4 regions of the Ciceribacter azotifigens genome follow, and region 4 is predicted to be linked to each of the others. Evidence: predicted binding sites of a transcription regulator. Region 4 holds the regulator's gene; each other region holds the start of a gene.
What was found. The regulator PhoB, encoded in region 4, activates phosphate uptake and scavenging genes when phosphate is short. The targets are predictions, from matches to a motif close to TGTCATNNANCTGTCAT.
Positions count from the first base shown of each region.

Region 1: a site for PhoB is predicted at 2,327-2,343, ahead of ACM6UT_RS09310 (BtaA family protein). Genes of this name have one in related genera too.
Region 2: a site for PhoB is predicted at 4,380-4,396, ahead of ACM6UT_RS01255 (DUF1045 domain-containing protein). Genes of this name have one in related genera too.
Region 3: a site for PhoB is predicted at 2,086-2,102, ahead of ACM6UT_RS20345 (bifunctional 2',3'-cyclic-nucleotide 2'-phosphodiesterase/3'-nucleotidase). Genes of this name have one in related genera too.

Region 1 is NZ_JBLQTA010000004.1:414,364-421,604, forward strand. Features, by position in the region: gene ACM6UT_RS09300 (transglycosylase SLT domain-containing protein) at 1-798, shown strand, start outside; gene ACM6UT_RS09305 (serine hydrolase domain-containing protein) at 801-2,174, opposite strand; gene ACM6UT_RS09310 (BtaA family protein) at 2,389-3,636, shown strand; gene ACM6UT_RS09315 (class I SAM-dependent methyltransferase) at 3,636-4,301, shown strand; gene ACM6UT_RS09320 (glycoside hydrolase family 25 protein) at 4,429-5,208, shown strand; gene ACM6UT_RS09325 (lytic murein transglycosylase) at 5,360-6,550, shown strand; gene ACM6UT_RS09330 (cation:proton antiporter domain-containing protein) at 6,558-7,241, opposite strand, start outside.
Region 2 is NZ_JBLQTA010000001.1:240,727-247,967, forward strand. Features, by position in the region: gene ACM6UT_RS01230 (glutamine synthetase beta-grasp domain-containing protein) at 1-444, opposite strand, end outside; gene ACM6UT_RS01235 (DUF2735 domain-containing protein) at 842-1,018, shown strand; gene alc (allantoicase) at 1,037-2,059, opposite strand; gene uraD (2-oxo-4-hydroxy-4-carboxy-5-ureidoimidazoline decarboxylase) at 2,061-2,561, opposite strand; gene puuE (allantoinase PuuE) at 2,563-3,486, opposite strand; gene ACM6UT_RS01255 (DUF1045 domain-containing protein) at 3,597-4,304, opposite strand; gene ACM6UT_RS01260 (NAD(P)/FAD-dependent oxidoreductase) at 4,419-5,597, opposite strand; gene mnmC2 (tRNA (5-methylaminomethyl-2-thiouridine)(34)-methyltransferase MnmC2) at 5,596-6,327, shown strand; gene ACM6UT_RS01270 (PAS-domain containing protein) at 6,316-7,241, opposite strand, start outside.
Region 3 is NZ_JBLQTA010000019.1:21,031-28,271, forward strand. Features, by position in the region: gene ACM6UT_RS20345 (bifunctional 2',3'-cyclic-nucleotide 2'-phosphodiesterase/3'-nucleotidase) at 26-2,011, opposite strand; gene ACM6UT_RS20350 (PilZ domain-containing protein) at 2,243-2,581, opposite strand; gene ACM6UT_RS20355 (Lrp/AsnC family transcriptional regulator) at 2,674-3,135, opposite strand; gene ald (alanine dehydrogenase) at 3,288-4,406, shown strand; gene ACM6UT_RS20365 (DUF1203 domain-containing protein) at 4,513-4,983, opposite strand; gene ACM6UT_RS20370 (DUF4344 domain-containing metallopeptidase) at 5,150-5,980, shown strand; gene sseA (3-mercaptopyruvate sulfurtransferase) at 5,997-7,241, opposite strand, start outside.
Region 4 is NZ_JBLQTA010000003.1:64,666-71,906, forward strand. Features, by position in the region: gene apaG (Co2+/Mg2+ efflux protein ApaG) at 1-59, shown strand, start outside; gene ACM6UT_RS05430 (Hsp33 family molecular chaperone) at 132-1,121, opposite strand; gene argF (ornithine carbamoyltransferase) at 1,244-2,161, opposite strand; gene ACM6UT_RS05440 (aspartate aminotransferase family protein) at 2,189-3,394, opposite strand; gene ACM6UT_RS05445 (GcrA family cell cycle regulator) at 3,817-4,341, shown strand; gene phoB (phosphate regulon transcriptional regulator PhoB) at 4,412-5,095, opposite strand; gene phoU (phosphate signaling complex protein PhoU) at 5,121-5,834, opposite strand; gene pstB (phosphate ABC transporter ATP-binding protein PstB) at 5,879-6,667, opposite strand; gene pstA (phosphate ABC transporter permease PstA) at 6,700-7,241, opposite strand, start outside.

The sequences.
Region 1 (7,241 bases), on a different contig from region 4:
CCTGTCGCGCAGACCGCCGCGGCGACGCCGGCCGCTGGCGAATCGAACACTGCACTTATCTCGACTGCCGGCGCCGAGCCCGGCCCGATCATCCCCGGAACCTCGACGCCGGCGCCGGTCCCGACCTTCAAGGATATCGCGCTTGCGAACCCGGCGGCGACGCCCACGGCGCTTGCGATGGCAGCCGGCCAGGAACAGCTCGCCATGCAGACCGCCGCCATGCCGGCCAAGCCCGACGCGATTCCGGAACTGGCAAGTGCCGAAACCGTATTGCCGGCGGAAGTGACGGCGATCCAGACCGTGGTTCCGACGCAGAAGCCGGCCGGCGCGCTCGCCTATGCGGCACCCTCGGCATCCTCGTCGCTCGCAGCGCTCGACGCGCAGTTCGACGTCTCCCCGCCCGGCCCGCCGCCCGCGGCCGAGGAGGAGAAGGTGCCGCAGGCCGCCAAGGGCCCGACCGTCATCAACGCCCTCATCAGCAAGTACGCCGCGGTCTACAAGATCCCCGAGGAACTCCTCCACCGCGTCGTCCGCCGCGAAAGCACCTACAACCCGCAGGCCTACAACAACGGCCATTACGGGCTCATGCAGATCAAGTACAACACGGCGAAGTCGATGGGCTACGAAGGCCCGGCCTCGGGCCTGTTCGACGCCGAGACCAACATCAAGTACGCAGCCAAGTATCTGAGGGGCGCCTGGCTGGTCGCCGACAACAGCAATGACGGCGCGGTGCGCCTCTACGCCCGCGGCTATTACTACGACGCCAAGCGCAAGGGCATGCTCCACGTCCTCGAATAGGATCAGTCGAGCGCGTCCGCGATTGCTTTCACGAGCAGTTGCGGGCGATAGCCGAGCTCTGACGGCGTGAGCCCGAGGCGCACCACCACCAGTTTCTTCGAGGGAACGACCGCGATCGTCTGGCCGTCATGGCCGGCGAGCCAGAACGTGTCGTCGGGAAGGCCGAAACGGCTGTCGGGCTCGTCGCCCGGTCCGACCGCCCAAGCCTGGATTTCTGTGTACGTACCGCCCGAGGTCCGTGTCGGCCGCTGCATCGCCGCGACAAACCCCTCCGGCAACAGGCGTTCGCCCCGCCAGACACCGTCCTGCAGCAGGAACTGGCCGAAGCGCGCCCAGTCGCGGCCCGTCGCGTACATGTAGGAACTTCCGACGAAGGTGCCGGCCTCGTCCGCCTCGAGGACGGCGCTCGCCATGCCGAGCGGCTGGAACAGAGCTTTCCGCGGATAGCCGAGCGCCGCGTCGCGGTCGCCGATCCGGTTCATCCAGATCTTCGAGAGCAGCACGCTTCCTCCGGAGGAATAGCTGAAGACGGTACCCGGCTCCGCCGCGAGCGGCCGCGCGGCGGCAAATGCCGCCATGTCCGGCTCCAGGTAGAGCATGCGCGTAACGTCGGTCACGTCGCCGTATTCCTCGTTGAAGGCAAGGCCGCTCTCCATGGCGAAGAGGTCGCGGATGCGGATCGCGGCGCGGCCGTCGCCCTTCCATTCGGGCAGCAGCACACGGTCGTCGAGCGCGATGCGTCCTTCGGCCATCAGCCGGCCGATGATCGCGGCATTGACGGTCTTGGTCATCGACCAGCCCAGCAGCGGCGTCGCAGAAGAGAATCCGTTGCCATAGGTCTCGCCGACCAGCCGGCCGTTCTTGATGACGACCACAGCCCGCATGCCGGGACCGGCAAGGGCGGCATCGGCGAGCACGGCCCCGAGCTTCGGATCGGTCGGCGTTGCCGCCTCGCCGTCGGGCCAAGGCACGTCGGTGGGGGCTGCGGCAAGCTGTTCGGGCAGAGGCGCGGAGACGGTTCCCGCCATCGCACCGCTGCCGTCCGGAGCGCTCGCACAGCCGAGGCCTTCGCGGTAGACGGCACTGCCCGGCGCGATGAAGCCGAGAAGGCGTGCCGTGACCCGCTTGTTCTCGCGGTCGCTATCGAGGCCGACGAGCTTCAGCAGCGGATGGCCCGGCGCCTGCACGTCGACCCTCAGCACCTCGTCGGGATCGCGTCCGGCGACGAAGACGTTGGAGCAGACGATCTTGGCAGCATAGCCGGTGCCGACCCGCAGCAGGGCCGGCGGCGCCACGGCGAGCCAGACCACCGCGGCGGCGATCGCCGTCGCGAGCAACAGGAAGAAGCCCTTCACGATCCGTCTGACCAGTCTCATCCGCGCCTGCTCCTCTTCCGGGCGTTCGCCACCTCTCTCGGCCGCACCATAGCGCCGCCGCCTCGTCTCCCGCAAAGCGTTTGAAGCGCGGCTGGCATCACAGCGGCGGTTCTCCCCGACCAAAACCGATCCGATCGCCTGTGAACAGGGCGCTTCATCAAACTGTTGCATCGGCGCGCTACACGCCGGAGACCTTCAACGGATGGCCTTCCCGATGACCGACCTCGCCCCGGAGACCGAACTTCCCCGCAGCAGCAAACTGAAGGCCGCACTCCTCCAGCACAGGGCGCTGAGCCGCGACGGCCTCTCCGAACGTCTGTTCGGCATGCTCTTCTCCGGCCTCGTCTACCCGCAGATCTGGGAGGACCCGGAGGTCGACATGGCCGCGATGGAACTCGGCGCGGGCCACCGGCTCGTCACCATCGGCTCCGGCGGTTGCAACATGCTCGCCTATCTCTCGCGCTCGCCCGAACGCATCGACGTCGTCGACCTGAACCCGCACCACGTGGCCCTCAACCGGCTGAAACTCGCCGCCTTCCGGCACCTGCCCGACCACGCGGCTGTCGTGCGGATGTTCGGCGCGGCGGGCATGCGCACCAACAGCTGCAATTTCGACCGTTTCATTGCCCCCAATCTCGACGCCGAAAGCCGCGAATACTGGAACGGGCGCCGCCTCGACGGCCGCCGGCGGATCACCGCCTTCGACCGCAACTTCTGCCGCACCGGCCTGCTCGGGCGCTTCATCGCCGCCGGCCACCTGCTCGCGTCCCTGCACGGCGTTCGCCTCGACGGCATCACGAAGGCGAAGACGCTTTCCGAGCAGCGGCACTACTTCGACACGCACATCGCCCCGCTCTTCGACAAGCCTCTGGTGCGCTGGATCACGCGGCGCAAGAGCTCGCTCTTCGGGCTCGGCATCCCGCCGCAGCAATATGACGAGCTTGCGAGCCTCTCCGACGGCAGGAGCATCGCCCCGGTTCTGAAAAGCCGCCTCGAAAAGCTCGCCTGCGACTTCCCCGTCGCCGAGAACTGGTTCGCCTGGCAGGCCTTTGCCCGCCGCTATCCCGGTCCCGACGAGGGGCGGCTCCCCACCTATCTCGCCCGCGAAAACTATGACGCTATCCGCACCAATGCCGGTCGCGTCACTGTCCATCATGCGAGCTTCACCGAACTGCTTGCCGGCAAGCCGGCGGCAAGCGTCGACCGCTTCGTCCTCCTCGACGCCCAGGACTGGATGAACGAGCGCCAGCTCAACGCGCTCTGGAGCGAGATCACCCGCACCGCTTCTCCCGGAGCGCGCGTGATCTTCCGCACCGCCGCCGAACGCAGCGTGCTCGACGGCCGTCTCTCGCCCGCCCTCCTCGGCCAGTGGCGCTATCTTGCCGAACGTTCGCGGGAGCTCGGGGCCGAAGACCGCTCGGCAATCTACGGCGGCTTCCACATCTACGAGAGAGAAGGCTGATGGCGGAGATCTTGTTCGCACAGGACGACCGGAACGACCATGCCGGGCGCATGGACCGCATGTACCGCTACCAGCGCCACGTCTACGACCTGACGCGGAAATACTATCTCCTCGGCCGCGACCGGTTGATCGCCGAACTCGCCGTGCCTGACAACGGTGCGCTGCTCGAAATCGGCTGCGGCACCGGCCGCAACCTCCTGCTCGCCGCACGCCGCTATCCCGGTGCCAGGCTCTTCGGCCTCGACATCTCCGCCGAGATGCTCGCTCAGGCGGAGCGCAATTTCCGCGGCCGGCTCCTCCCCGTCTTCCGGCTCGCAGACGCGACGGGCTTTTCCGCCGGAGAATTCGGTGTCGCCGGTTTCGACCGGATCATGATCTCCTACGCGCTCTCGATGATCCCCGACTGGGAGAGCGCGATCGACGCGGCAATTGTGGCGCTCGCACCCGGTGGATCGCTGCACATAGTCGACTTCGGCCAGCAGGAGCGCCTGCCGGTCTGGTTCCGGCGCCTGCTCACGGCCTGGCTTTCCCGCTTCCATGTCACCCCGCGGGCGACCCTGCGGGAGGCTCTGGAAACGCGGGCGAAGGCCGCCGGCGCGGAGCTCCGCTTCGAAAGCGTGGGCCGCGGCTATGCCTGGCTCGCGGTCGTGCGGATGCCCGTCTGATATCGGCAGTTGCAAATAACGGCTTTTTAACGATGATAGTGCCACAATTGGGCTTGCACCTGTTGTGTCCTGCGTTCGTGTGCGCCGCCTCAGGAGTTTCGGTTCAAACATCATCTACGGGCCTCCGATGCGATTGCTTGTCCTGGCGTTCCTGCCCCTTTTCCTGCTTCTCGGCGGCTGCACCTCCGCGAGCTACGATCTGATGGAAACATCGTCGATCAAGCCGCGCTTTCAGGACACCGACCCGCAGGATTTCGGCGACGACACACCCTACCGTCACAAGGTCCACGGCATCGACGTCTCGAAGTGGAACGGCGACGTCGACTGGGCCTCGGTGCGCAAGTCCGGGGTCTCCTTCGTCTTCATCAAGGCGACCGAGGGCAAGGACCGGGTCGATTCCCGCTTCGACGAATACTGGCGCGCCGCAGCAGCAGCCGGCCTGGCCCATGCGCCCTACCATTTCTATTATTTCTGCTCGACCGCCGACGAGCAGGCCGACTGGTTCATCCGCAACGTGCCGAAGGCCTCGATGCACCTGCCGCCGGTGCTGGACGTCGAGTGGAACCCGACCTCCAAGACCTGCACGCTGAGACCGGACGCCGCCACCGTGCGCGCCGAGATGAAGCGGTTCATGGACCGGATCGAGGCCTATTACGGCAAGCGGCCGATCATCTACACCTCGGTCGATTTCCACCGCGACAACCTCGCCGGCTATTTCCAGGACTATCATTTCTGGGTCCGCTCGGTGGCCAAGCACCCGCAGGAAATCTATGCCGACCGCCGCTGGGCCTTCTGGCAGTACACCTCGACCGGCGTCGTTCCGGGCATTCGCGGCCAGACCGACATCAACGTCTTCGCCGGCACCGAGCAGAACTGGAAGAAATGGGTCGCTTCCGTCTCGCAGTAACGAGATCCCGTGCAGGAACGTTCGGCGACCGGGCGTGACGCCCGAGTGCCCCCTTGACCCGCACAAGGCCGCCCGAAGCCGGCGGCCTTTCCTCGCTTTGGCCAAAATCTCCTCCGATACCACGTCCACCGAAACCCATGAGGAAGTCCGCATGTCCGCCCGTACTCGTCTGACCACCATCGTTACCCTCGCAAGCCTGCTCGCCTCCACCGCCGTTGCCGGCGCGGCCGAGTGCGGCGGCGATCTCGCTGCCTTCCTGCAGGGCGTGAAGGCCGAGGCCGTGTCGAACGGCGCATCCCCCGACGCCGCCGACCGTGCGCTCGCCGGTGCCGCGATCGACCAGAAGGTGCTGTCGCGCGACCGTGCCCAGGGCGTCTTCAAACAGACTTTCCTCGAATTCTCGAAGCGCACCGTCAGCCAGGCTCGCCTCGACATCGGCCGGCAGAAGATGCGGGACTATGCCGATGTCTTCGCCAAGGCCGAGCGGGACTACGGCGTACCGCCCGGCGTCATCACCGCCTTCTGGGCGATGGAGACCGACTTCGGCGCCGTCCAGGGCGATTTCAACACCCGCAATGCGCTGGTGACCCTCTCCCACGACTGCCGCCGCCCCGAGCTCTTCCGGCCGCAGCTGCTCAACCTCATCACCATGGTTGAGCACGGCGACCTCGACCCCTCGACCAACACCGGCGCTTGGGCGGGCGAGATCGGCCAGGTGCAGATGCTGCCGAAGGATATCGTCGCCTATGGCATCGACGGTGACGGTGACGGCCACGTCAACGTCAAGAAGAGTTCGCCGGATGCGATCCTAACCGCCGCACGCTTCATCCAGAGTCTCGGCTGGCGCGCCGGCGAGCCGTGGATCCAGGAAGTCACCCTTCCGGAAAATCTCCCCTGGGAGAAGACCGGTCTCGAAGGCGGCATGACTGCAGGCGACTGGTTCGCGCTCGGAGTTTCTCCGCGTGACGGCAACACGGCCTCCGCCGCCCTCCCCGTCGGTCTCGTCCTGCCGCAGGGTCGCAAGGGGCCGGCCTTCCTCACCTATCCGAATTTCAGCGTTTATCTCGAGTGGAACAAGTCCTTCATCTACACGACCTCGGCCGCCTATTTCGCCACCCGGCTGATGGGAGCAGAGCCCTACCAGAAGGGCAATCCGGAACCCGGCCTCAGCGACACCGAGATGAAGGCGCTGCAGACGCGCCTTCAGGCCCTCGGCCACGAGGTCGGCGAGATCGACGGCATTCTCGGCGCCGGCACCCGCGTCGCCGTGCAGAAGGAACAGCAGCGTCTCGGCATTCCCGCCGACGGCTGGGCGACGCCCGCGCTCCTCAATGCCCTCTGAGTGGCAATCAGCTGTCGCCGCCGCGACGCGCGCGGCGGCGCTGTTCGTAGGCGACGCGGGCGGCCCGGAGGCGGACCCGCACCCAGTCGACGCCGCGGGCCAGCACGTCGCGCCCGCGGCTCACCTCGTGAAGCTCGTGGGCGTAGGCGACGGCGAGCGCCTGCCGGTAGTTCTCCAGCCCCTCGGAGGCCATGTTCTCCAGCCGGTGCATCACGTTGACCCAGAGCGGCGAGACGAGCAACGAAACGGCCGAGACGGCGATCGACAGCCGGAAGAGGTCGTAGCCGAGCGCACCCGCCGCATAGCCCGCCGACGACAGCACGAAGGAGAACTCGCCGATCTGTGCCATCGAAAGGCCGGCGACCAGCGCCGTCTGCGGGCTCGACCCGGTCTTGCGCAGGAGGAAGATGTTGAGCACCGATTTCGCCGCGATGACGAAGAGCGAGACGAACAGCACCTGCCAGAAACGTTCGGCGATGAAGTCGAGGTCGATCAACAGGCCGATCGACAGGAAGAAGACGACGAGCAGCAGGCTCTGGACAGGTTCGATCACCGGGATCACGCGGCTGCGCAACGTCGAGTTGCCGACGATGATGCCGGCGAGGAAAGCGCCGTAGGCGGGTGAAAGGCCGGCGACGCCGGAGATCGCCGCGGCGGTGAAGCAGACGGCGAGTGCGCCGAGCGCCAGCAT
Region 2 (7,241 bases), on a different contig from region 4:
AGCGATCGCACCGACGTTCTTGTAGCCGACGCCGGTGTAGTACGGACCCTGCGGCGCCGGGAAGCCCTGTTCCGGGAAGCCGAGCGGACGGCCGTTTTCGTAGAAGAAGTATTCCTGCTCGAAGCCGAACCAGGCATCCTCGTCGTCGAGGATGGTCGCGCGGGTGTTCGACGGATGCGGCGTGACACCGTCCGGCATCATGACTTCGCACATAACGAGAACGCCGTTCGTGCGAGCCGGGTCCGGGTAGACGGCGATGGGCTTCAGCACGCAGTCGGAGCTGTGGCCTTCGGCCTGCATCGTCGAGGAGCCGTCGAAGCCCCAGAGCGGGAGCTGTTCGACGGTCGGGAAGCTGTCGAATTCCTTGACCTGCGTCTTGCCGCGGAGGTTCGCTACGGGCTTGTAACCGTCGAGCCAGATATACTCGAGTTTGTACTTGGTCATCCTTGGTCTCTCTTCATTGGGCACTCATCCGACGTCGACAAGGGCGGAACCTCCAGACGACGCCATTCCGGCTCAAACGAAGCAGGAACCATGCCAACTGCGGCTGACCGCGCTCCAGCTGCCACGTTTTGTCGCAGGCGCAGGCGCGCGGACCGGCCTGAGGTGTGAAGATTCCTTAACAATTTCGGCCCGGCTCATGGACGAGCACCTGCCTCCCTTTTGATCGCCGGTGGAAGGCCACAGTGATGAATTCGTATTCAGCGTCGCCTTTTGCACGCAATTGCTCAAATTTTGAGCAATTCGCACATTTGATGTGCATTCGCTTTCAAAAGCTGCTAGAAACAAATCATCGCGCTCGGGCGTTCCCAAAGCACGATGGAAAACGAGAGGCAGCAGCATGGCGACGAACATCGTTCGGGAATCTGCGAAGATCTACGAATTCCCGGTTCGCAACATCCAGAGGCTGAAGGACGCGCAGGCGAACCGCCCCCGTCCGCTGATCTACGACAGCGGTTGCGGCAGCTGGTATCACGAGGAAGCGATCCGCGAAGAGGAAGAGGCGCGCAAGCAATAGCGCGCCCCGGATTCCAAATCAGGCCTTCACACCAAAGAGCCGCAGGCGCATGACACCCCCGTCGGGATGCATGGCGAAACGCACATGGGTCACCGGCCCGATATCGACGATCGCCTCGCCGGAATACTCGTGGACCTTGTCCATCTCCAGCTTCTGACGAGCAAGAACCGGCTTCCAGGCTTCCGATGACGCTATGTCGGCTTCCGACAGCGTATCGCCGAGTTCCGGCAGATAGGCGCCGAGCAATTCGCATGTGTCGGGATAGTTTCCCTTGAAGAAATGTGTATCGACGACCACCCGGCGGATGACGCCCGGATGGCCAAGGCGGATCACCGCCCAGTCGTGACCCGGCCCGCGGCGGCGCTTGGTCTCCCAGCCGTCGCCCATGTTGAGGCCGCGCCCCGGCCCGAGCATCTTGTCTGGATGGCCGTAATGGGCATCCGACCAGGCGAGCGATTTCGCACCATGAAAGATGTAGGCGAGATCGATCTCCTCGTCCGCGCCGACCTTCGACCAGTCGAAATAGGCCGTCCCGTAGACGCGGAGACGGGCAATGCCGCCGTCGGGATAGATGTGCAGGCGAAGATGCGTCCACACCCGCTCGCGATCGGCATTCTCGAAGAAGTGCTGCGCCGAAGGGCCGAGTTGGCTCTTCGGCAGAAGCTCGGTCCATTCCGTCGCATCCGTCGGATCGCCGTCCGCCACGAAGGCGGCCTCGATCGAGCAGTGCGGCGGATAATTGCCGGTAAAGAAGTGCGTGTCGACATCGAAGCCGGCGATGCGGCCCGGCATGGCAAGCCGGATTACCGACCAGTCGTGGCCGGGCACGCGCTTGCGGCGGCTCTCCCAGCCGTCCATGTACTTGCCGTTGTCGTCGTAGAGGTCGGGATCGAATGTGGCCGGCGCATCGTTCAACATGCGCTCCAGCGGCGCGAAGAACGCATCGGTCGCAAAAATCCCCTTCGCGCCGAGGCGGGCCGAGGCGAGGTTGACGCAGCCTGCCGCGAAATCGGGCAGGAGGACGGTCGAAATTTCGGGCATGTCAGTCGTTCTCCGGAATGAGGCTTTCGAGGCGAAGCCGGGCAATCTTCTCGACCTGCGCACAGGCGGCCTCGAATTCCTGCTCCCGGCTATTGGCTATGCGGGTTTCGAAGTCGGACAGGATGTCGTCCCTGGTCAGCCCCTTGACGGCGATGATGAAGGGAAAGCCGAACTTTGTCGTATAGGCCTCGTTGAGCGCGGTGAAACGGGCGTGCTCGGCGGGCGACAGCCGGTCGAGGCCGGCGCCGGCCTGTTCCTTGCGGCTGTCCTCGGTCAGCTCGCCGGCGATCGCCAGCCGCCCCGCGAGGTCCGGGTGGGCCCGCAGCACGCCGAGCCGTTCGGCTTCGCTCGCAGCACGGAATGCCGCGCACATCGCCGCGTGCACGCCCGCAGCCGTCAGCGGTTCACGAACGGAGCCGGCATCGAAGGCGCGCTCGGCAATGAAGGGCGAATGTTCGAAGACGCCGCCGAAGCGGGAGATGAAGTCATTTCTGCTCATCATGTCAAATGCTGTCCGGCTTGTGGTGTTCGTGCCAGTGGCGGGCGATTTCGATCCGACGCGGGATCCAGACCTTCTCGTGCGAGAGCACATAGTCGATGAAGCGGGCGAGCGCCGCGGCGCGGCCGGGCCTGCCGACGAGACGGCAGTGCAGGCCGACATTCATCATCTTCGGCGCACCACTCTTCCCCTCCGCATAGAGCACGTCGAACGCATCCTTCAGATAGGTGAAGAACTGGTCGCCAGAATTGAAGCCCTGCGGCGTCGCAAACCGCATGTCGTTGGTTTCGAGCGTGTAGGGGATGATGAGGAAGGGCTTTCCGTCCACGCCCTTCACCCAGTAGGGCAGATCGTCGGCATAGCTGTCGGAGGAATAGAGGAAGCCGCCCTCCTCCATGACGAGCTTGAGCGTGTTTTCGGAGGGCTTGCCCTGGTACATGCCGAGCGGGTGCGAGCCGGTCAGTTCCTTGTGAAGGCGCACCGCCTCGAGAATGTGCTGGCGCTCGACCTCTTCCGGAAAATCCTTGTATTCGAGCCAGCGATACCCGTGGCTGGCGATCTCCCAGCCTGCTTCCTTCATGGCGGCGACGGCTTCCGGATTGCGGGCCATGGCAAGCGTCACGCCGTAGACGGTCACCGGCACCTTGCGCTCGGTGAATATGCGCCAGAGCCGCCAGAAGCCGGCCCGCGAGCCGTATTCGTAGATCGATTCCATGTTGAGGTTGCGCTGGCCCGGCCAGGGCTGCGCCCCGACGATTTCGGAAAGCAGGTTCTCGGAAGCCGGATCACCGTCGAGGATCGAGCTTTCGCCGCCTTCCTCGTAGTTAACGACGAACTGCACGGCGATGCGGGCATCGTTCGGCCATTTCGGATCGGGTGCGGCGCGGCCGTAGCCGACGAGATCGCGCGGATAACTATCCTTCAGCATCAAATCACCTTCGTCATGCGAATGCCGAACGGTAAGCATGGAGACCGGCGATGTCGAGACGGAAAAGAGGGTGCATGCCGCAGCGCCACAACGGCGGCTGCAATGGCCGCTCAGGCGATCTTGCGCACCGAAATACGCCCGAGCGGGTGAAGCGAATGGACCTGGAAGGGCGCGCCGGGCTCCCGCTCGACGAAGAGCGCAAGATTGGCGACCACCAGCCGGTCCTGCAGCACAGGATCGAAATGGTGACGCAGTGCCGCTTCGACCCTCTGGAAATCCTTGGCGAGCAACGGCCCCGTCAGCGTCATGTGAAAGCGGAACTCGTCCATCACGTAGGGATGACCCCAGCGGTAGAGATTGGCGAACTGCGGCGCCGACAGTCCTTCCGGACTGCGCCGTTCGATCTCCGCCTCGCTGAATGGTGCACGGAAGGCATCGAACTCCTGGACGACGGAGGCCGCGAGGTGGTCGAGCGGGGGACAGGTCTTCGACAACAGGAGGCCATAGAAATCGCCGAGCCGGGCGACTTCCAGCCGCGGCAGCGCGACCGGTTCGATGCTGCCGGCAAACCGCATGAGACGGTTGAGAAGCGACGATTCGGTCTGCCCCTCCGCCAGCCGGAACGGCGCCTTGAAGGTCGCATGGAAGCCGGTGCGGCGCGGCAGTGCCGTGTGGAAGGCGATCTCGTGCATGCCGAGTCCGGGAACGGACGGATGGTCGACCGGAAGGCCGCTGAAGACGTTCCGACCGAGCCAGACCGACGCGGCGTGCGTCAGAGCATCGCCCGGTGGCGGCGTGAAATAGATCGCATACCGCATCGCAACTTCTCCGCGTGGCATCCTGACGATGCATTTTAGCAATCGCCGTTACACGCAAGCAGATAGGTGATTTGCGTGACAGTATGACGACGGGAGGCCGTTGAAATTTCTCGCTTAACGAGAAGCGACGGCGATGTGGCTCGACAGATGGAAGGACGCCGGAAGGACCGGCATGCCGCCTTCGACGAGCTGTAGCGCGGCATCGGCGAGCCGGTGCGCGAGGCCGAAGCTGACCTTGAACCCGCCCGTCAGAGCGATCACGTTGCGGTGGTCTGGATGCTCTCCTACCATCGGATCGCGGTCGATCGCCTTCGGCCGCAGGCCGGCCCAGCGCTCGATCACCTCGGCGTTTTCGAGCACCGGCGCGAGGACGCGCGCTCGCGCGACGATCTCGTCCAGCTGTTCATCGGTCGAGAAGGGATCGGCAAAACGGTTCTCGCTGGTGCTGCCGACCGCGACGCGCCCGCCCTCGTGCGGAACGATATAGAGACCGTCCAGATAGAGGAGCGGAAGGTCGGGATCGATGTCGGCAGCCAGCAAGGCGGCCTGCCCCTTCACCGGCTGTCCGAGCGGGCGGGGAAGCGGCGCACCGAGCGCTTCCAGGATCGGGAACGACCGGTATCCGGCAGCCACGATGACGTGGCCGAATGCCACTTCCTCTCCTGTGGAGAGGACGGCGATACCGCGAGTGGCGTCGAGGCGGTCGAGTTCGGTACCTTCGCGAATCCGCACATGTCGCGCCGAGCGCAGGAAGGCGCCGAGAAGAGCCGAAACCCGGCGCGGGAAGACGTGGGCGGCGAGTGTGTCGAAGACGAGGCCCGCTGCGGCCGGGTCGGATGCAGGCCAGCCGTCTCCGCAGGGCGATGCGTCACGCACGCTCCAGGCGAAACGGCGGTCGCCGGCAATCCAGAGCTCGCCGGCCTCCTTCTCGTGCTTCTCGGCGATCGCACGCAGGTGCGGCTTTGGCAGCGGGATCAGCCGGCCGCTCCGCCGGTAGCCCGCCGAAACGCCGGTCTCACGCTCGAGGCGGGCAATTTCCCCCTCCAGCGAGGCGAGTGCATCGAACTGGAACTGCTTTTTGTCCGACCAGTTGTCGGGCATATGCGGCATCAGCGCGCCCATGAGGCCGCCGCTCGCCCCGTGCCCGATCTCGCCGCTGTCGATCAGCAGCGTATCGATGCCGCGGCGCTCGGCCTGAACAGCCGCCCAAAGGCCCATGACGCCGCCGCCGACGATCAGGAGGCCGGCGCGCGATTGACCCGCGCGGACATGAGCAGTATCGGCTAGTTGCATGACAGGTTCCACTTCGACACCGACGGCCGGCGACAGCGGCACGCTCTTGTGGCACGAGGGCGATATGCCCTATTCGGCCGCCTTTGGCGATCACTTTTATTGCCAGACGGACGGCCGGCTCGAATGCGGCCACGTGTTCCTCTCCGGCAACGGCCTGCCCGCGCGTTGGCAGACGGACGGCCTCTTCCGGATCGGCGAACTCGGCTTCGGCACCGGCCTCAATGCCTGCGAAACCTGGCGGCAGTGGAAGCTCACCCGCAAGCCGGGCGGCGTGCTGCACTTCGTCTCCTTCGAGCTCTACCCGATGTCGGCGAGTGATCTTTCGCGAGCCCTCTCCCGCTGGCCGGAGATCGATGCGGAGCGTGAGGCGCTGGCGGCGCTCTGGCCGTCGGAACCCGGCGGCACCATCGACCTCGCCCTCGACGAGGCGACCCGGCTGACGGTCGTCTGCGGCGACGCCCTCGCCTCTGTGACGGCCACCGACCTTGCCTTCGACGCCTGGTATCTCGACGGCTTCGCGCCCTCCCGCAACAGTGCAATGTGGTCGGCCGAACTGATGAACGCCGTCTTCGCGAAGACTGTGGAAGGCGGCACGTTCGCGACCTATGCGGCAGCAGGCTTCGTCAGGCGGAACCTGATTGCCGCAGGCTTCGAGGTCGAGCGGCGAAAGGGCTTCGCCGGAAAGCGGGAAATGCTCTGCGGCGTGAAGCCGGTCCCTTCAGGCGCCTGAACCGACGACCTTCTCCCCGTCCCGGGTCCCCACGAGCCAACGCTCCATCTTGGCGGCGAGCTGTTCCGGTCCCACCGGCTTGGAAAGGTAGTCGTCCATGCCGGCACCGAGGCAAATGTCACGGTCGCTGTCGAGCGCATGGGCGGTGACACCGATGATCGGGACGTGCCGGCCGTCTGCCGCCGCCCTTTCGCGCTCGCGGATCGTCTGCGTCGCCTGAAGGCCGTTCATCACCGGCATCGAAACGTCCATAAGGATCAGACGCGGGCAATGCCGCTCCCAGGCGTCTACGGCCGCCTGGCCATCGGTGACGATGGCGAAGCTCAGCCCTGCCGCCTGCAGAATCTGGGTGAAAACGATCTGGTTGACCTCATTGTCCTCCGCCACCAGGATCTCGTAGCCGGTCGTGGCGGCATCCGCCTGCACCTGCGCCGTGGCGGCGGGCAAGGAGCGCGGACGGGCCGATGCCGCGACCGGCGCTGCTTGGGTGGCGGGGAAGCTGCGTCGAAGGCGAGCGGCGCGCACCACATCGATGATCGCGTTGCGCAGGAGGTTGCTGCGGGCGGGCTTCATCAGCTGGGCGTCGACCTTGAGCCGCTCAAGGGCACGTTCGTCGCCGACCGCGTCCATCGAGGTCAGGAAGACGATTGCCACCTCCGCGAAACGAGAATCCTCGCGAACCCTGCGCGCCAGATCGACGCCGCTCATGCCCGGCATCTGGTCGTCGATGACCAGCGCGTCGACCGCCACACCGAGACGGCAGGCCTCTTCGAGAATCGCAACGGCAGCCGCACCGCCGTCGACGGCCAGACCATCGAAGCCCCAGCCGACGAGTTGTTCGGCAAGAATTTTCCGGTTGAGCGCATTGTCGTCGACGACGAGCACGCGCGCGCCCTCGATGTTCTGAGGCAGCG
Region 3 (7,241 bases), on a different contig from region 4:
CCGCCTCCGACTTCGTGCCCGGGCTTCAGAGGATGAGGCGGAACTTGGCAAAGCCCTCCGCTCCGTCGCCAGCCTCCTCGATCTTCGCGCCCTTGATGTCCTTCGCATATTGCCGGCCCTTCGGCCCCGTCTCGAAGATCGCTGTCGCTCCCCGGTTCGGGGCGAAGGACCAGTTGCCGTCAGCGGACGGATTGATCTGGCCTTGGTCGACGATGTAGCGGACGATGACGTCGCGGTTTGTGTCCGGAGCGACGAAGATCACCTTGTCGGCTGCGATTTCCGGGAACTTGCCACCGCCGCCGGCACGATAGTTGTTGGTCGCCACCACGAACTTGCGGCCGGGATCGATCGGTTGTCCGCCGAAGTGCAGGTTGACGATGCGGTTGGCCTCCGGATTGATGACCTTGCCGTCACCGTCGTATTTCGGCGGCTGGGCGAGGTCGATCTGGTAGGTGACGCCGTCGATCACGTCGAAATTGTAGGACGGGAAGTGCGGGTTCAGGAGCGGCGCGTCCTTTGCGTCGGGCGCCACCTGATTGAACATGCCGGCCGACATTTCGAGCCAGTTCTTGACCTGCTCGCCTGTCACCAGCACCGCTTGTACAGTGTTCGGATAGAGATAGAGGTCGGCAACGTTCTTGATCGCGATGTCGCCGGCGGCGACATCGGTATAATAGTCGGGACCGCCGCGTCCGCCAGCCTTGAAGGGCGCCGCTGCCGAAAGGATCGGATAGTCCTTGTATTCGGAGTCCTTCAGCATTTCGCGGATGTACCAGGTCTGCGCATTCGAGACGATCTGCACCGACGGGTCGTCGGCGACGAGCGCGAAATAGGAATAGAGCGGCGCCGAGGTCTTGCCGACCGGTGTGCGGACGTACTGCAGCGTGGCGTCGTGTTCGGAACTGACGGAGGCGACGACCTCTGGTTTGTCGGACACGTCCGCGACGATCTTCCGGTTGTCGTCGCGATGATAGATCGGCCGCGCCTCGCAGGTGAAGTCGACGATCTTCCAGCTCGCACCGTCTTTCTCCAGGAGGAGGTCGATGAGCCCCAGGTGCGAGCCCCAGAAGCCTCCCATCACCGCCGGCTTGCCGAGCAGCGTACCCTTCACCGGGTCGGCGCCGGGCACGTCGTCCCAGGTCTTCGGACCGGGGAAGACCAGATGCTGGTGGCCGGTGAAGACCGCGTCGATACCGGCGACGCCGGCGAGGTAGAGCGAGGCGTTCTCCATGCGCTCGCTCTGGCCGTGCCCGTCGATACCGGAGTGGGACAGCGCGACGATCAGGTCGGCGCCGTCCTCCTTCATCACCGGCACCCAGGCCCGCGCCGTCTCGACGATGTCGCGCGTCTGTGCCCGGCCTTCGAGGTTCTTGGCGTCCCACACCATGATCTGCGGCGGCACAAAGCCGATGAAGCCGATACGGATCGGATTCTCGTTGCCGGCGCCGTCACGAATCTTGCGCTCGAGAATGGTGTAGGGCTTGAAATAGAGCTCGTCCTTCTTGGGATCATCCGCAAGCATGCCCTTCGTAAGATTCGCGCAGACGATCGGGAAGTTTGCCCCCCCGAGGGTGTTGAACATGAAGTCGAGGCCGTAGTTGAATTCGTGGTTGCCGAGCGTGCCGCAATCGTAGCCGAGGACGTTCATCGCCTTGATGATCGGATGCAGGTCGCCGGCTTTCATGCCTTTCTCATAGGCCATGTAGTCGCCCATAGGGTTGCCCTGCAGCAGGTCTCCGTTGTCGATCAGCATCGAGTTCCCGGCTTCGGCACGGATCTGATCTATGATCGCGGCAGTACGGGCGAGTCCCATCGTGTCGTTCGGCTTGTCGGCATAGTAGTCGTAGGGGAGCACGTTGACGTGGATGTCGGTGGTCTCCATGAGCCGCAAATGCGCCTGGTTGCCGTTCGCCCTGGCTGCGAAGGGGTGGAGCGCGATGAGGGCGGTGGTCGCTGCGAAGCCTCCGAGGAGACTGCGGCGCGAAATGGGATGCAGATCAGACAGGGACATGTAGGCTGTTCCTCCGGTGGCTGTCTTCGCGACGGGCAAGACTAGAGCCGTTTGGGCACAAGTGCATCCGGAAAATGACAGGCATGTGTCGGTTGTATCCCGGGCTTGTGGGCTGCAGCCGGCATTGCTCTTCGCAGGCGCGCAAACGGCGCAGCATACGGGCGCCGTCGCGCCGAAGCCGGCGGACATATTCCTTCGCCGGCGCGATGCGCAACGTCATGGACCCGCAATTCAGCGGGTGACGACGGGCCGGATTTCCTTGTGGAAGTGCCGGAAATAAGCGGACATCTGTGCGAGCGTATTGCTCGTGTTGAGGACTTCAACGCCGAGACGGCTCGCCTTGCGCCAGCGCACCGTGGCTTCTATCAGCCCCAGGTGATCGTTGTGGATCTGTACGGTACTGCCGGTGGCGGCGTGAAGCGGTGTGGCGAGTTCGAGCGCGAGCCCCGTGCGGGAGACGTCGACCATCCGCGCCGCAGCTTCCTGCTGCAGATACTTGACCTTGCTGTCGAGCCGGCAGCGTTGCCGCGGCGTGCGGCGCGTCTCCAGGTTCAGATTGGATTTCGTCATGTTTCCCCCGAAAAGGCTGCCTAAAAGCGCAACCATAAGGGGATTTTTTTGCCGGTAATTGAATCCGGTCACTAAAATTGTCGCCAAGTGCCTCAAAGGCCGACATTCGGCCTGTCGATGATCTCGCGGAGCGCAAAGCTGGAGTTGATCTTGACCACATGCGGCAGGGCGGACAGCCAGTCGCGATGGATACGCTCGTAATCCTCGAGGTCTTTGGCCGCGACGCGGAGAATATAGTCATATTCTCCCGACATCAGATAACAGACGAGCACGTTCGGGCAACGCTTGACCGCGGCCTCGAAATCCGAAAGCGTCTTTGTGAACTGGCCCGAAAGCGAGATGTGCACGATTGCGATCATCTTATATTCGAGTACTTTGTTCGAAAGCCGCGCGTGATAGCCACTGATCACACCCGATCGCTCGAGGATGTCGTGGCGCCGCGAACAGGCCGAAGCGCTGAGGCCGACCTTCTCGGCGAGCTCGGCGTTTGTCATGCGACCGTTCTGCTGAAGCGCTTTCAAAATCGCAAGATCAATCGCATCCAGTTCCTGCATTCGAATATCCTTCGATGAATTCGTCATTGGGCGCAATAATAGGCCAATTAATGATGCTCAAAAACGAAATTTGCAAGGACATTTGGTGCCTTCGGTGCTTCAAATTTGGGGTCAAGACACCCGAGGCGAAAACGCCCAAGAGAGGAACAAAAATGCTGGTAGGCTGCCCCAAGGAAATCAAGAATCACGAGTACCGCGTCGGGCTGACCCCCGGCGCCGTGCGCGAATACGTGGCGCACGGTCACAAGGTGATGGTCGAGACCGGCGCCGGCGGCGGCATCGGCGCCGATGACAATGCCTATATTGCGGCCGGCGCCGAGATCGTCGGTTCGGCCAAGGACATCTTCGCTCGTGCCGACATGGTCGTGAAGGTCAAGGAACCGCAGCCGTCGGAATGGGCGCAGCTGCGTGAAGGCCAGATCCTCTACACCTACCTCCACCTCGCTCCCGATCCGGAGCAGACGAAGGGTCTGCTCGAATCAGGCGTTACCGCCGTCGCCTACGAAACGGTGACCGACGACCGCGGCGGCCTGCCGCTGCTCGCTCCGATGTCGGAAGTCGCCGGTCGCCTGGCGATCCAGGCCGGTGCGACGGCGCTGCAGAAGGCCCATGGCGGCCGCGGCGTATTGCTCGGAGGCGTTCCCGGCGTGCTTTCGGGCAAGGTCACCATCATCGGTGGTGGCGTCGTCGGTCTGCATTCTGCGCGGATGGCGGCCGGCCTCGGTGCCGAAGTTACCATCATCGATCGTTCCCTGCCGCGCCTGCGCCAGCTCGACGACATCTTCACCGGTCGCGTGCGCACGCTCTATTCGACGATCGACAGCCTCGAACAGGCCGTCTTCGCCGCCGACCTGGTGATCGGCGCCGTGCTGATCCCGGGTGCTGCCGCGCCGAAGCTCGTCACCCGTGAAATGCTTTCGGGCATGAAGAAGGGGGCGGTCATCGTCGACGTTGCGATTGACCAAGGCGGCTGCTTTGAGACCTCGCATGCGACGACTCATTCGCATCCAACCTACGAAGTCGACGGCGTCGTCCATTACTGCGTTGCCAACATGCCCGGCGCGGTACCGGTCACCTCGACCGAGGCGCTGAACAACGCCACCCTCATGCACGGCTTGGCGCTCGCCGACCGCGGCCTGCGGGCTCTCGCCGAAGACCGGCACTTGCGCAATGGCCTCAACGTGCACCGCGGGCGCATCACCAACCGCCCGGTCGCCGAAGCGCTCGGCTACGAGATGCATGCGCCGGAGATGGTCCTTAACGTTGCGTAACGTAAAGCTGCGCCTCCGCGACAGGCATTCCGTTACGTAAGGACGGCAGTATATTCTTGCAGGCTTCGCGACCGGCCAGTTTCTGGCCGGTCGTTCGCATTTCCACTCATGCTCGATCGATACGGCATTGATAGCAGTTGTTGGTGGCCGAACGCACATGCACGTAGGCGATGTCGTTTCGTTCGAGAAGCTCAGTGGCATACTGCCTGATCTCTTCGCGCGGAACGACGGCGCCGGAACCGTAGACGATCCGGTCCTCCTTGCCGTAGCCGCGCAGGATATAGCTCGGATGGCGGAGGATCGGCGGCAGCGCATCTTCGCCTTCATAACGTTCGCAGGCCTCCGCATGCAGGAAGATCGGGCCGGTCTCCGCATAGGGCTGGAGTTCGGGGAAGGGGCGGTGCGCGAGAATGAGGTAAGGCTCGCCGGCGCCGACCAGACGCAGACAGTGACGGCAGGGAACGCCGTCGCCGTCGGAGATACGTCGTTCCGGGGCAAGGCCATAGGCGTCGGGCTCTCCCTCGCGATAGCCGGCTGCGGTGTCAGACGATAAGGCGGAAAATCGGATCATGGACATGGTGTCTCCTTTCGATGGCACCATTTTCCGACCCGGTCGTTCGCAGGCCACCCGTTTCCTGCCGGGTTGCGAAAAGTTCGGCCCAAATTTGGTTGTTTGCGCAGATTGTCGCCGCGTGCCCGGATGCACTATGCAATGTGATCGGGCTGTAGAATTCGGGGGGATTATGCTCAGGAAACTAATGCATGCGGCGCTTGCCTGCGTCGCGTTCGCCATGCCTCATGCCGCACGGTCGGAAGAGGTGCTCGATCTCGGCAAGCTCAACGACGAACAGATGACTGAAGCCGTCAATTTCGTCACCGGCAATGCAATCTTCGTTCTTTTCCACGAGGCAGGCCACATGCTGGTTTCCGAGCTCGGCCTGCCGGTGCTCGGCCGCGAGGAAGATGCGGTGGACGCGCTGTCGTCCATCCTGCTTCTCGAGGCCCATGACGAGACGCTCGACCAGGCGATCACGGACTCGGCCGACGGCTGGTTCCTTGCGAGCGACAAGAGTGCCGAAAACGGTGACGAGTTCGCCTTCTGGGACAGTCACGGGCTCGACGAACAGCGTGCCTACCAGATGGTCTGCATGATGGTGGGCAACGACGCCGAAGGCTTCAAGCAGTTTGCGGACTCGATCGATTATCCGCAGGAGCGGCGTGAGGAATGCGCCGTCGAATACGCGCAGACGGCACAGAGCTGGATGAGCCTGCTTGCACCGCACAATCGGACCGACGGAAAGAAGGCCGACATGAAGGTGACCTACGAAAAGGCCGCCGACGAGGAGCTCGCTGCTTACGCCTCGATGATCCAGTCGGCGGGACTGCTGGAGGTCGTGCGGGACGTGTTCGCCGAGAGTTATAACCTGAAGGACGGAATCCGCGTCACGGCCAAGGCCTGCGGCCAGCCGAACGCCGTCTGGCATCCGGGTGAACGCGAGCTCACCTACTGCTACGAACTCGCGCAGATGCACATGACGCTGATTGCCGACTACCTGCTGAACAAGGCGAAATGACGGACGCCGCGCGGCCTCACGGGGAGGCCGCATCCCGGCGGATCATCTGAAGCAGTTCCTCCTCGGTGAGCGGCTCGACGAGCGCGTCGAAGGTCTCTACCGGCGAGAAGCCGAAGCGTTGATAGAGCTGCAGGGCGCGCGGATGATCGAGCGTGTTGGTCGTGACCGTCACCTTTTTCGGATTGCTCTGCCAGGCGAGATAGAGTGCCTGCAGCAGGAACCATTTGCCGAGGCCCATGCCGAGCACGTGCTCCATCAGTCCGAAATAGGAAAGCTCAACGACGTCCTCGTTCTTCTGTGCCAGTTCGAAGAAGCCGGCAGGCGCACCGTTGACGTAGAGAACGTTGATGCTGACCTTCGGGTCGTGGACGATCGCACGCAGTTCGGTGTCGTTCATGCGCAGCCGGGCATGCCAATGCCAGCGTCCGCCGACCTGGCGCTGCAGGAAGCGGTAGAAGGGCAGCGGAATTTCGACCGCCCGCATGATCGCCGTCTGGATATTGACCGGCACGGGTAGGCTTGCCTTCGGCGGCGTCGTCATCTCAAGCCGTGTGACGTGCGCGCGAAGCGGGCCGTGTGCCCTCGGTGCGACAGGTCCGGCGGGTCCGGTGGTGACCGGGGTTTCGGCTCGGCCGCCCCATTCCGACCAGGAGCCGTCATAGAGCGTGTTGTCGCGATGGCCGAGCGATTCGAGCGCGAGCGTGATCACCGCTGCCGTCACGCCGGAGCCGCAGCTTGTCACCACGGGTTTCATGAGGTCGATCCCTGCATCGGTGAAGATCGAGCGCAGCTTGGCGAGGTCCTTGAGGTGTCCACCCTCGGAGAGCGAAAGGGCCGGCACACTGCGGGCACCGGGCATGTGCCCCGAACGGATGCCCTCGCGCGGCTCCGGTTCGTCGCCGGTGAAGCGGCCGGCCGGCCTTGCATCCGCGATCTGACGCGAGCCACTGCCGGCGATCTCCTGCATCTCGTCGAAAGAGGTCAGCCGTTCACGCTGGAAATTGGTGATGAAGTTGGCCGGTGCCGGTTCGGGCAGGTCCGTTTCGAGCGGTCGGCCTTCCGCCCTCCAGCCATCGAGGCCGCCGTCGAGCACGTAGACGTTGCGGGCACCCATGACGCGGAACATCCACCAGACGCGCGGCGCGGAGAAAATGCCGGGGCCGTCATAGACGACGATGGTGTCTGTCGCCGAAATGCCGAGCTTTCCGACCTCCTCGGCAAAGAGTTCCGGCGAGGGAAGCGAATGCGGCAGCCCGGTCGT
Region 4 (7,241 bases):
AGGTGGCGATCCCGGCCTTCTCGCTCGACGCGCCGGGCATGCTGCGAGTCCTCAACTGAGACCCGATTGGATCCAGCACCTGACCGCAATCAGAAACGGCGCCACCCGCCTGGACGGTGCCGTCATCAATTTCAGCCTTCACGAACCTCGGCCGCTTCATAGCGGTAGGTGATCGAGCAGAATTCACAGGTGACGGTGATGGCGCCGTCTTCCTGGCTTTGCTCGATCTCCTCGTCGGAAAAGCTCTTCAAGACGCCCTTCACCTTCTCCCGCGAGCAGCTGCACCGATCGAAGACCGGCTGCGGCTGGTAGACCCGCACACCCCGCTCGTGAAAGAGGCGGAACAGGAGACGCTCTATGCCGATCTGCGGATCGGTCAGTTCGTCGGCGTCGACGGTGTCGACGAGCACCTGCGCTTCCGACCAGGCATCGTCCTCCGAAAAGACATACTCGCCGTCGTCTCCGTCGCCTCCATGCAGGTCCGGCTGGCGCATCCGCTCCGGCGCCTCGGGCAGGAACTGGGCAATCAGCCCTCCGGCCCGCCAGCCGCGGCGCGGATGGCCGTCCTCGTCGCGATCGAAGAACTCGGCGACGCCGAGGCGCACCCGTGTCGGAATCTGTTCCGACTGACGGAAGTAGACCCCGGCGATCTCCTCAAGCGACGTACCGTCGAGGGGCACGATCCCCTGATAAGGCTGCATGAAGCTTCCCTGGTCGATGGTGAAGGCGAGAATGCCCTCACCGAGCAGAGCTTCGGGTGATGTCCTGCCGTCTGCGACCGCGGCGGCCAGCGCCTCCTCGTCGAAGCGGGCATAGGCGCGCACGTCTTCAGGCGTCGAGAAGTCGACGACCAGCAGATCCACAGGCCCGTTGCTCTTCGTCTGAACGGTAAACTTTCCCTGAAATTTCAAGGAAGTGCCGATCAGCACCGTGAGGACCATCGCCTCGGCCAGAAGACGTGCGACGGGCGCCGGATATTCGTGCCGCGCGAGAATGGTGTTGACCAGGGGGCCGAGCTGCACGGCTCGTCCGCGCACATCGAGACCTTCCACCTGAAACGGAACAACCCGGTCATCTCCGGCGAAACCGAATTCGCCGAGTTCAGAGGCCCTGTCTGTCATTATTGTACTCCTTGCGCCGAAGACGCTTGACTGTCGGGATGCAAAAACCCCGAATTTACCGCTCACATGGGGTCGCCAAGCGAGAAGATCAAGCCGGACGCTGCAGACCCGCGCAAACCGCTTCAGATCGCGCCAAGGCACCAGGCGAGGATCGATTTCTGTGCATGCAGGCGGTTTTCCGCCTCATCGAAGACGACGGATTGCGGACCGTCGATCACCTCGTCGGTGACCTCTTCGCCGCGATGCGCCGGCAGGCAGTGCATGAACAGGGCATCGGGCTTGGCGCGCGCCATCAGTGCACCATTCACCTGATAGGGCTGGAAGACGTTGTGCCCCCTGGCCTTATGCTCCTGGTTCATCGAAACCCAGGTGTCGGTGATGACCGCATCGGCACCTTCAACGGCGCGCTCGGCCTCATGGCACAGCATGATTTCGCCGCCGTTGTCGCGTGCCCAGTTGAGATACTTGTCGTCCGGCTCGGATCCGAGCGGTACGGCCATGTTCATGCGGTAGCCGAAGCGGGCGGCGCCTTCCACGAGCGAATGCAGGACATTGTTGCCGTCGCCGGTCCAGGCGAGCGTCTTGCCCTTCACCGGACCGCGATGCTCCTCGAAGGTCATGATGTCGGCCATGATCTGGCAAGGATGCGTGCTGTCCGTCAGCGCATTGATGACGGGAACGGTCGCATGCTCCGCCATCTCCAGGAGGCGCGAATGATCGGTCGTGCGGATCATGATCGCATCCACGTAACGCGAAAGGACCTTTGCGGTGTCGCCGATCGTTTCGGCGCGGCCGAGCTGCATTTCCGTACCGGAAAGGAAGAGGGTCTCACCACCGAGCTGGCGCATGCCGACGTCGAAAGACACACGCGTGCGCGTGGACGGCTTCTCGAAGATCATCGCCAGCATCTTGCCGGCAAGCGGCTTGTCCGCCGTTCCGGCTTTGGTCGCCTGCTTTCGCACGCGGGCGTCATCCATGATGGTACGCAACTCTGTGGACGAGACGGCCGAGAGGTCGAGGAAATGCTTCGGAGATGCCATGGGAAAACCTGTCTGAACTTCTGCTGCTTAGGCTTGCGCCGCCTGCTTTGCGTGGGCGCTGCGCACCCGTTCGGCCGCGTGTTCGACCCGCGAGAGGCCCTCGCGCGCTTCTTCCGCCGTCGTGATGAGCGGCGGCAGCAGGCGAATGACGTTGTCGCCGGCCGGGACGCCGAGAATGTGCTCGGCGCGCATGGCCTGAAGCAGTTCGGCGTTCGGCACCTTCGCCTTGATGCCGAGCATCAGGCCCTCGCCGCGGATCTCCTCGATGACATCGGGAAAGCGGTCATGAAGCGCCGCCAGGCCCTGCCGCAAGACCAGCGCCACGTCTCGCACATGCTCCAGAAAGCCATCGGCGAGAATGACGTCGAGTACGGCGTTGCCGACGGCCATCGCCAATGGATTGCCGCCATAGGTGGAGCCGTGCGTGCCGGCCTTCATGCCGGACGCGGCATCCGCGGTGGCGAGGCAGGCGCCGAGCGGAAAGCCGCCGCCGATACCCTTGGCGACGGCCATGATATCGGGCGTGATGCCTGCCCATTCATGCGCGAAGAACTTGCCCGTGCGGCCGACGCCCGACTGGACTTCATCGAGGATCAGAAGAAGCCCCTTGTCGTCACAGATCTGGCGAAGTGCCCGCAGGAACTCGTTGGACGCAGCACGGATGCCGCCTTCACCCTGCACCGGTTCGATGAGGATCGCAGCTGTGTTATCGGTGATCGCGGCCTTTACCGCCTCGATGTCGCCGAACGGCACCTGGTCGAAGCCCGGTGCCTTGGGTCCGAAACCTTCGAGATACTTTGCCTGTCCTCCCGCGGCGATCGTCGCCAGCGTGCGGCCATGGAAGGCGCCCTCGAAGGTGATGATGTGAAACTTCTCCGGGTGCCCCTTCGAGAAATGATAGCGGCGCGCGGTCTTGATCGCGCATTCCAGCGCCTCGGCGCCCGAATTGGTGAAGAACACCTTGTCGGCGAAGGTCGCCTTCGTCAGCCGCTCGCCCAGCGTTTCCTGCCCCGGCACCTCATATAGGTTCGACAGGTGCCACACCTTCTCGGCCTGCGCCTTCAGCGCCTCGACGAGATGCGGATGGGCATGTCCGAGCGCATTCACCGCGACACCAGCCGCGAAATCGAGATATCGCTCGCCATTCTCCGCAATCAGCCAAACCCCTTCGCCGCGCTCGAAACGCAGAGGCGCGCGCAGGTAGGTTTCGTAAAGCGGTGTGGCTTCAGCCATGGCGGAGCAGCTCCTTCGCAACCGATAGATGTCAAGAACGATCTTCCGATTTCCCGGAGAAAAATCCCCGAAAAAATCAAAAATGCCGCCTTTCGGCGGCGGCTGGCACTATCGGCATTTCCCACTGCGCTGTCAACAAAACTGCGACAGGCAAAGGATTTTTGTGATGTCGGGACGGCTTTCACAGCTTTGACTCTCGCCACCGCCGCGAACCAGCAAGTTGGGGAAAACTTGAAAATCGATTCCCGTTGATTCTCCCGACTCTTGTCACGGAGTCAGCGCCACACTAGGTTAAATTTACATTAAAAGATTGCATGCGGCAGAAGTAGTCACCGAAAGTATCGAGGAAGTCTTGCTTCGGATTCGTCCGAAGCAACGGTGACGGATTCTGCCATCAAAATCGCGACGGCGGAGATAATGGCATGAATTGGACAGATGAGCGCGTCGAAAAACTGAAGAGGCTTTGGGCCGAAGGCCTGAGCGCAAGCCAGATCGCTGCGCAGCTCGGCGGTGTCAGCAGAAATGCGGTGATCGGCAAGGTCCATCGTCTGAACCTGCCGGGACGCGCGAAGTCGGGCGGTGGCACGGCACCGGCGCGCACACCGAAACGTCCGGCACCAGCCCCTCGTCCGACGGGCTTTGCTGCGCGCATCCCGACCCGCGCGAACGCGCGTCCGGCAAGCGGCGCGATGCTCAAGGAAGAGGGCCATGCCGATGTCGTCGAAGCGGTCCGCGCCGTAACCTCCTCGAATGTCGTTATTCCGATTTCCCGCCGCCTCGGCCTGACGGAACTCACAGAGCGTACCTGCAAGTGGCCGATCGGCGATCCGATGAGCGACGAGTTTCATTTCTGCGGCTGCGAGTCTCTCGATGCCTCGCCCTACTGCAGTTACCACGCGAAACTCGCCTACCAGCCGGTTTCCGATCGTCGCAAGGCGGAACGGTAAGCTTCTGCGGACACAGAAAACAAAAAACGGGCCCTGCAGGGCCCGTTTTCTTATCTGAAATGCCACCAGATCAGGCTTCCATTGAGTAGCCTGCGCCACGCACGGTGCGGATGACATCCTGCATGTTGGAAAAGTTGAGTGCCTTGCGCAGACGGCCGACATGGACATCGACAGTACGCTCGTCGACATAGATGTCGTGCCCCCACACGCCGTCCAGAAGCTGCGAACGGGAGAAGACACGGCCGGGCGACGTCATCAGGAATTCCAGAAGCCGGAACTCGGTCGGGCCAAGGCGAACCTCGCGGCTCTTGCGATGAACGCGGTGGGTTTCGCGGTCAAGCTCGATGTCACCGCAGCGAAGAACGCTCGACAGGACTTCCGGACGCGCCCGCCGTAGCATGGCCTTCACGCGCGCCATCAGCTCCGGCGTGGAAAACGGCTTGACGACGTAATCGTCGGCACCGGTCGCAAGCCCCCGCACCCGTTCGCTTTCCTCGCCCCGCGCCGTCAGCATGATAACCGGCAGGCGTTCGGTCTCCGGTCGCATACGCAGCCTGCGGCAAAGCTCGATCCCGGAAACGCCCGGCAGCATCCAGTCCAGAAGCAGGAGATCGGGAACCCTCTCCTGGAGGCGCAGTTCCGCCTCGTCTCCGCGCGGAATCGTCTCCACCTCGTAGCCTTCGGCTTCCAGATTGTAACGAAGGAGTACGCTCAGCGCCTCTTCGTCTTCGACTACCACTATTCTCGGCTGCATCGCTTGCTCGTCCTCCGCAGCGGCATCATTCGGTGACCGCGCCGACGTCTGTCGTCAGGTCTTCCTTCGGGCGCTCGCCTTCCGGCTGAGCGCCGGTAGTCATGTAGTAGATGGTTTCGGCGATGTTGGTCGCGTGATCGCCGATCCGCTCCAGGTTCTTGGCGCAGAAGAGAAGATGCGTGCAGCTGGTGATGTTGCGGGGATCTTCCATCATGTAGGTCAGCAATTCCCGGAACAGGGACGTATAGACGGCGTCGATCTCGTCGTCGCGGTCGCGGATGGACTTCGCCTTTTCCGCCGAGCGGGTCGAGTAGACGTCCAGGACCTCCTTCAGCTGCACGAGCGCGAGTTCGGAGAGATGTTCGATCCCGCGGGCCAGCTTGCGCGGAATGCCGGCGCTCTGGACCGCCATGGCGCGCTTGGCGTTGTTCTTGCCGAGATCGCCGACCCGCTCGAGATCGCTGGCGATCTTGAGCGCACCGATAATCTCGCGAAGGTCGCTGGCGACGGGTTGACGACGGGCGATGGTAATGACGGCCTTGTCGCCGATTTCGCGCTCCGCTGCATCCATGATGACGTCTTCGGAGATGACTTTGTGCGCGAGTGCGGAGTCGCCCTGGACCAGCGCCCGGACGCTGTCGCTCACCATCTGTTCGGCAAGTCCGCCCATCTCGGAGATGCGGCGCATCAGGTATTTCAGTTCCTCGTCGAAGGCGGAGTAGATATGCGTCGATGACATGTCGTGATCCTCGAATGAGTGCGTCTGCGCGGTTGGACGGGGTGTCAGCCGAAGCGGCCCATGATGTAGTCCTGCGTGCGCTGATCGTCGGGATTGGTGAACATCTTGTCGGTATCGTTTTCCTCGACGAGCTCGCCGAGGTGGAACATCGCCGTGCGCTGCGACACACGCGCCGCCTGCTGCATCGAATGCGTGACGATCACGATCGTGTAGTTCGCGCGAAGCTCGTGGATGAGTTCCTCCACCTTGGCGGTTGCGATCGGATCGAGTGCCGAGCAAGGTTCATCCATCAGGATGACTTCAGGGCTGACGGCGACGGCGCGGGCGATGCAGAGACGTTGCTGCTGGCCACCCGAAAGCCCGGTGCCCGGTGCATCGAGGCGATCCTTCACTTCGTTCCAGAGACCGGCTTTTTGCAGTGCCGACGCGACGATGTCATCCATGTCTGATTTCTTGCGGGCAAGCCCGTGAATGCGCGGCCCGTAGGCGACGTTCTCGTAGATCGATTTCGGGAACGGATTCGGCTTCTGAAACACCATGCCGACCTTGGCGCGCAGTTGAACCGGGTCCACCTTGGGATCGTAGATGTTCTCGCCGTCGATGGAGATATGGCCCTCGACCCGGCAGTTGGCGATCGTGTCGTTCATGCGGTTTAGGCAGCGCAGGAATGTCGACTTGCCACAGCCGGAAGGTCCGATGAAGGCGGTGACCGAGCGAGGCGGGATCTCGATGTCTACGTCCTTGATGGCGTGCTTGTCGCCGTAGAACACCTGAACCTTGCGGGCCGAGATCTTCGAGTCGTTCATTGTTGCAGCCTTCGTCGTGATCGTCATTGTGGTCGGCATGTTACTCATTGTCAGCCCTCTTACCAACGGCGCTCGAAGCGACGGCGAAGAATGATCGCGATCAGGTTCATCATCATCAGGAATACGAGGAGCACGATGATCGCACCGGAGGCGCGCTCCACGAACGCCGGATCGCCACGCTGCGTCCAGTTATAGATCTGGACAGGCAGGGCGGAGGCCGGATCGAAGAAGCCCTCGGGCGGACCAGCCGGGTACTCGCGCACGAACGCCACCATGCCGATGAGGAGCAAGGGCGCAGTCTCTCCGAGGGCGCGGGCCAGGCCGATAATCGTTCCCGTCAGGATGCCGGGCATAGCCAACGGCAACACATGGTGGAAGGTTGCCTGCATCTTCGAGGCGCCGACGCCGAGAGCCGCGTCGCGGATCGACGGCGGCACTGCCTTCAGCGCTGCACGCGTGGCAATGATGATGGTCGGCAACGTCATCAGCGTCAGCACGAGGCCGCCGACGATCGGCGCCGACTGCGGCAGCCCGACGAAGTTGATGAGAACCGCCAGCCCCAGAATGCCGAACACGATGGAAGGCACGGCGGCGAGATTGG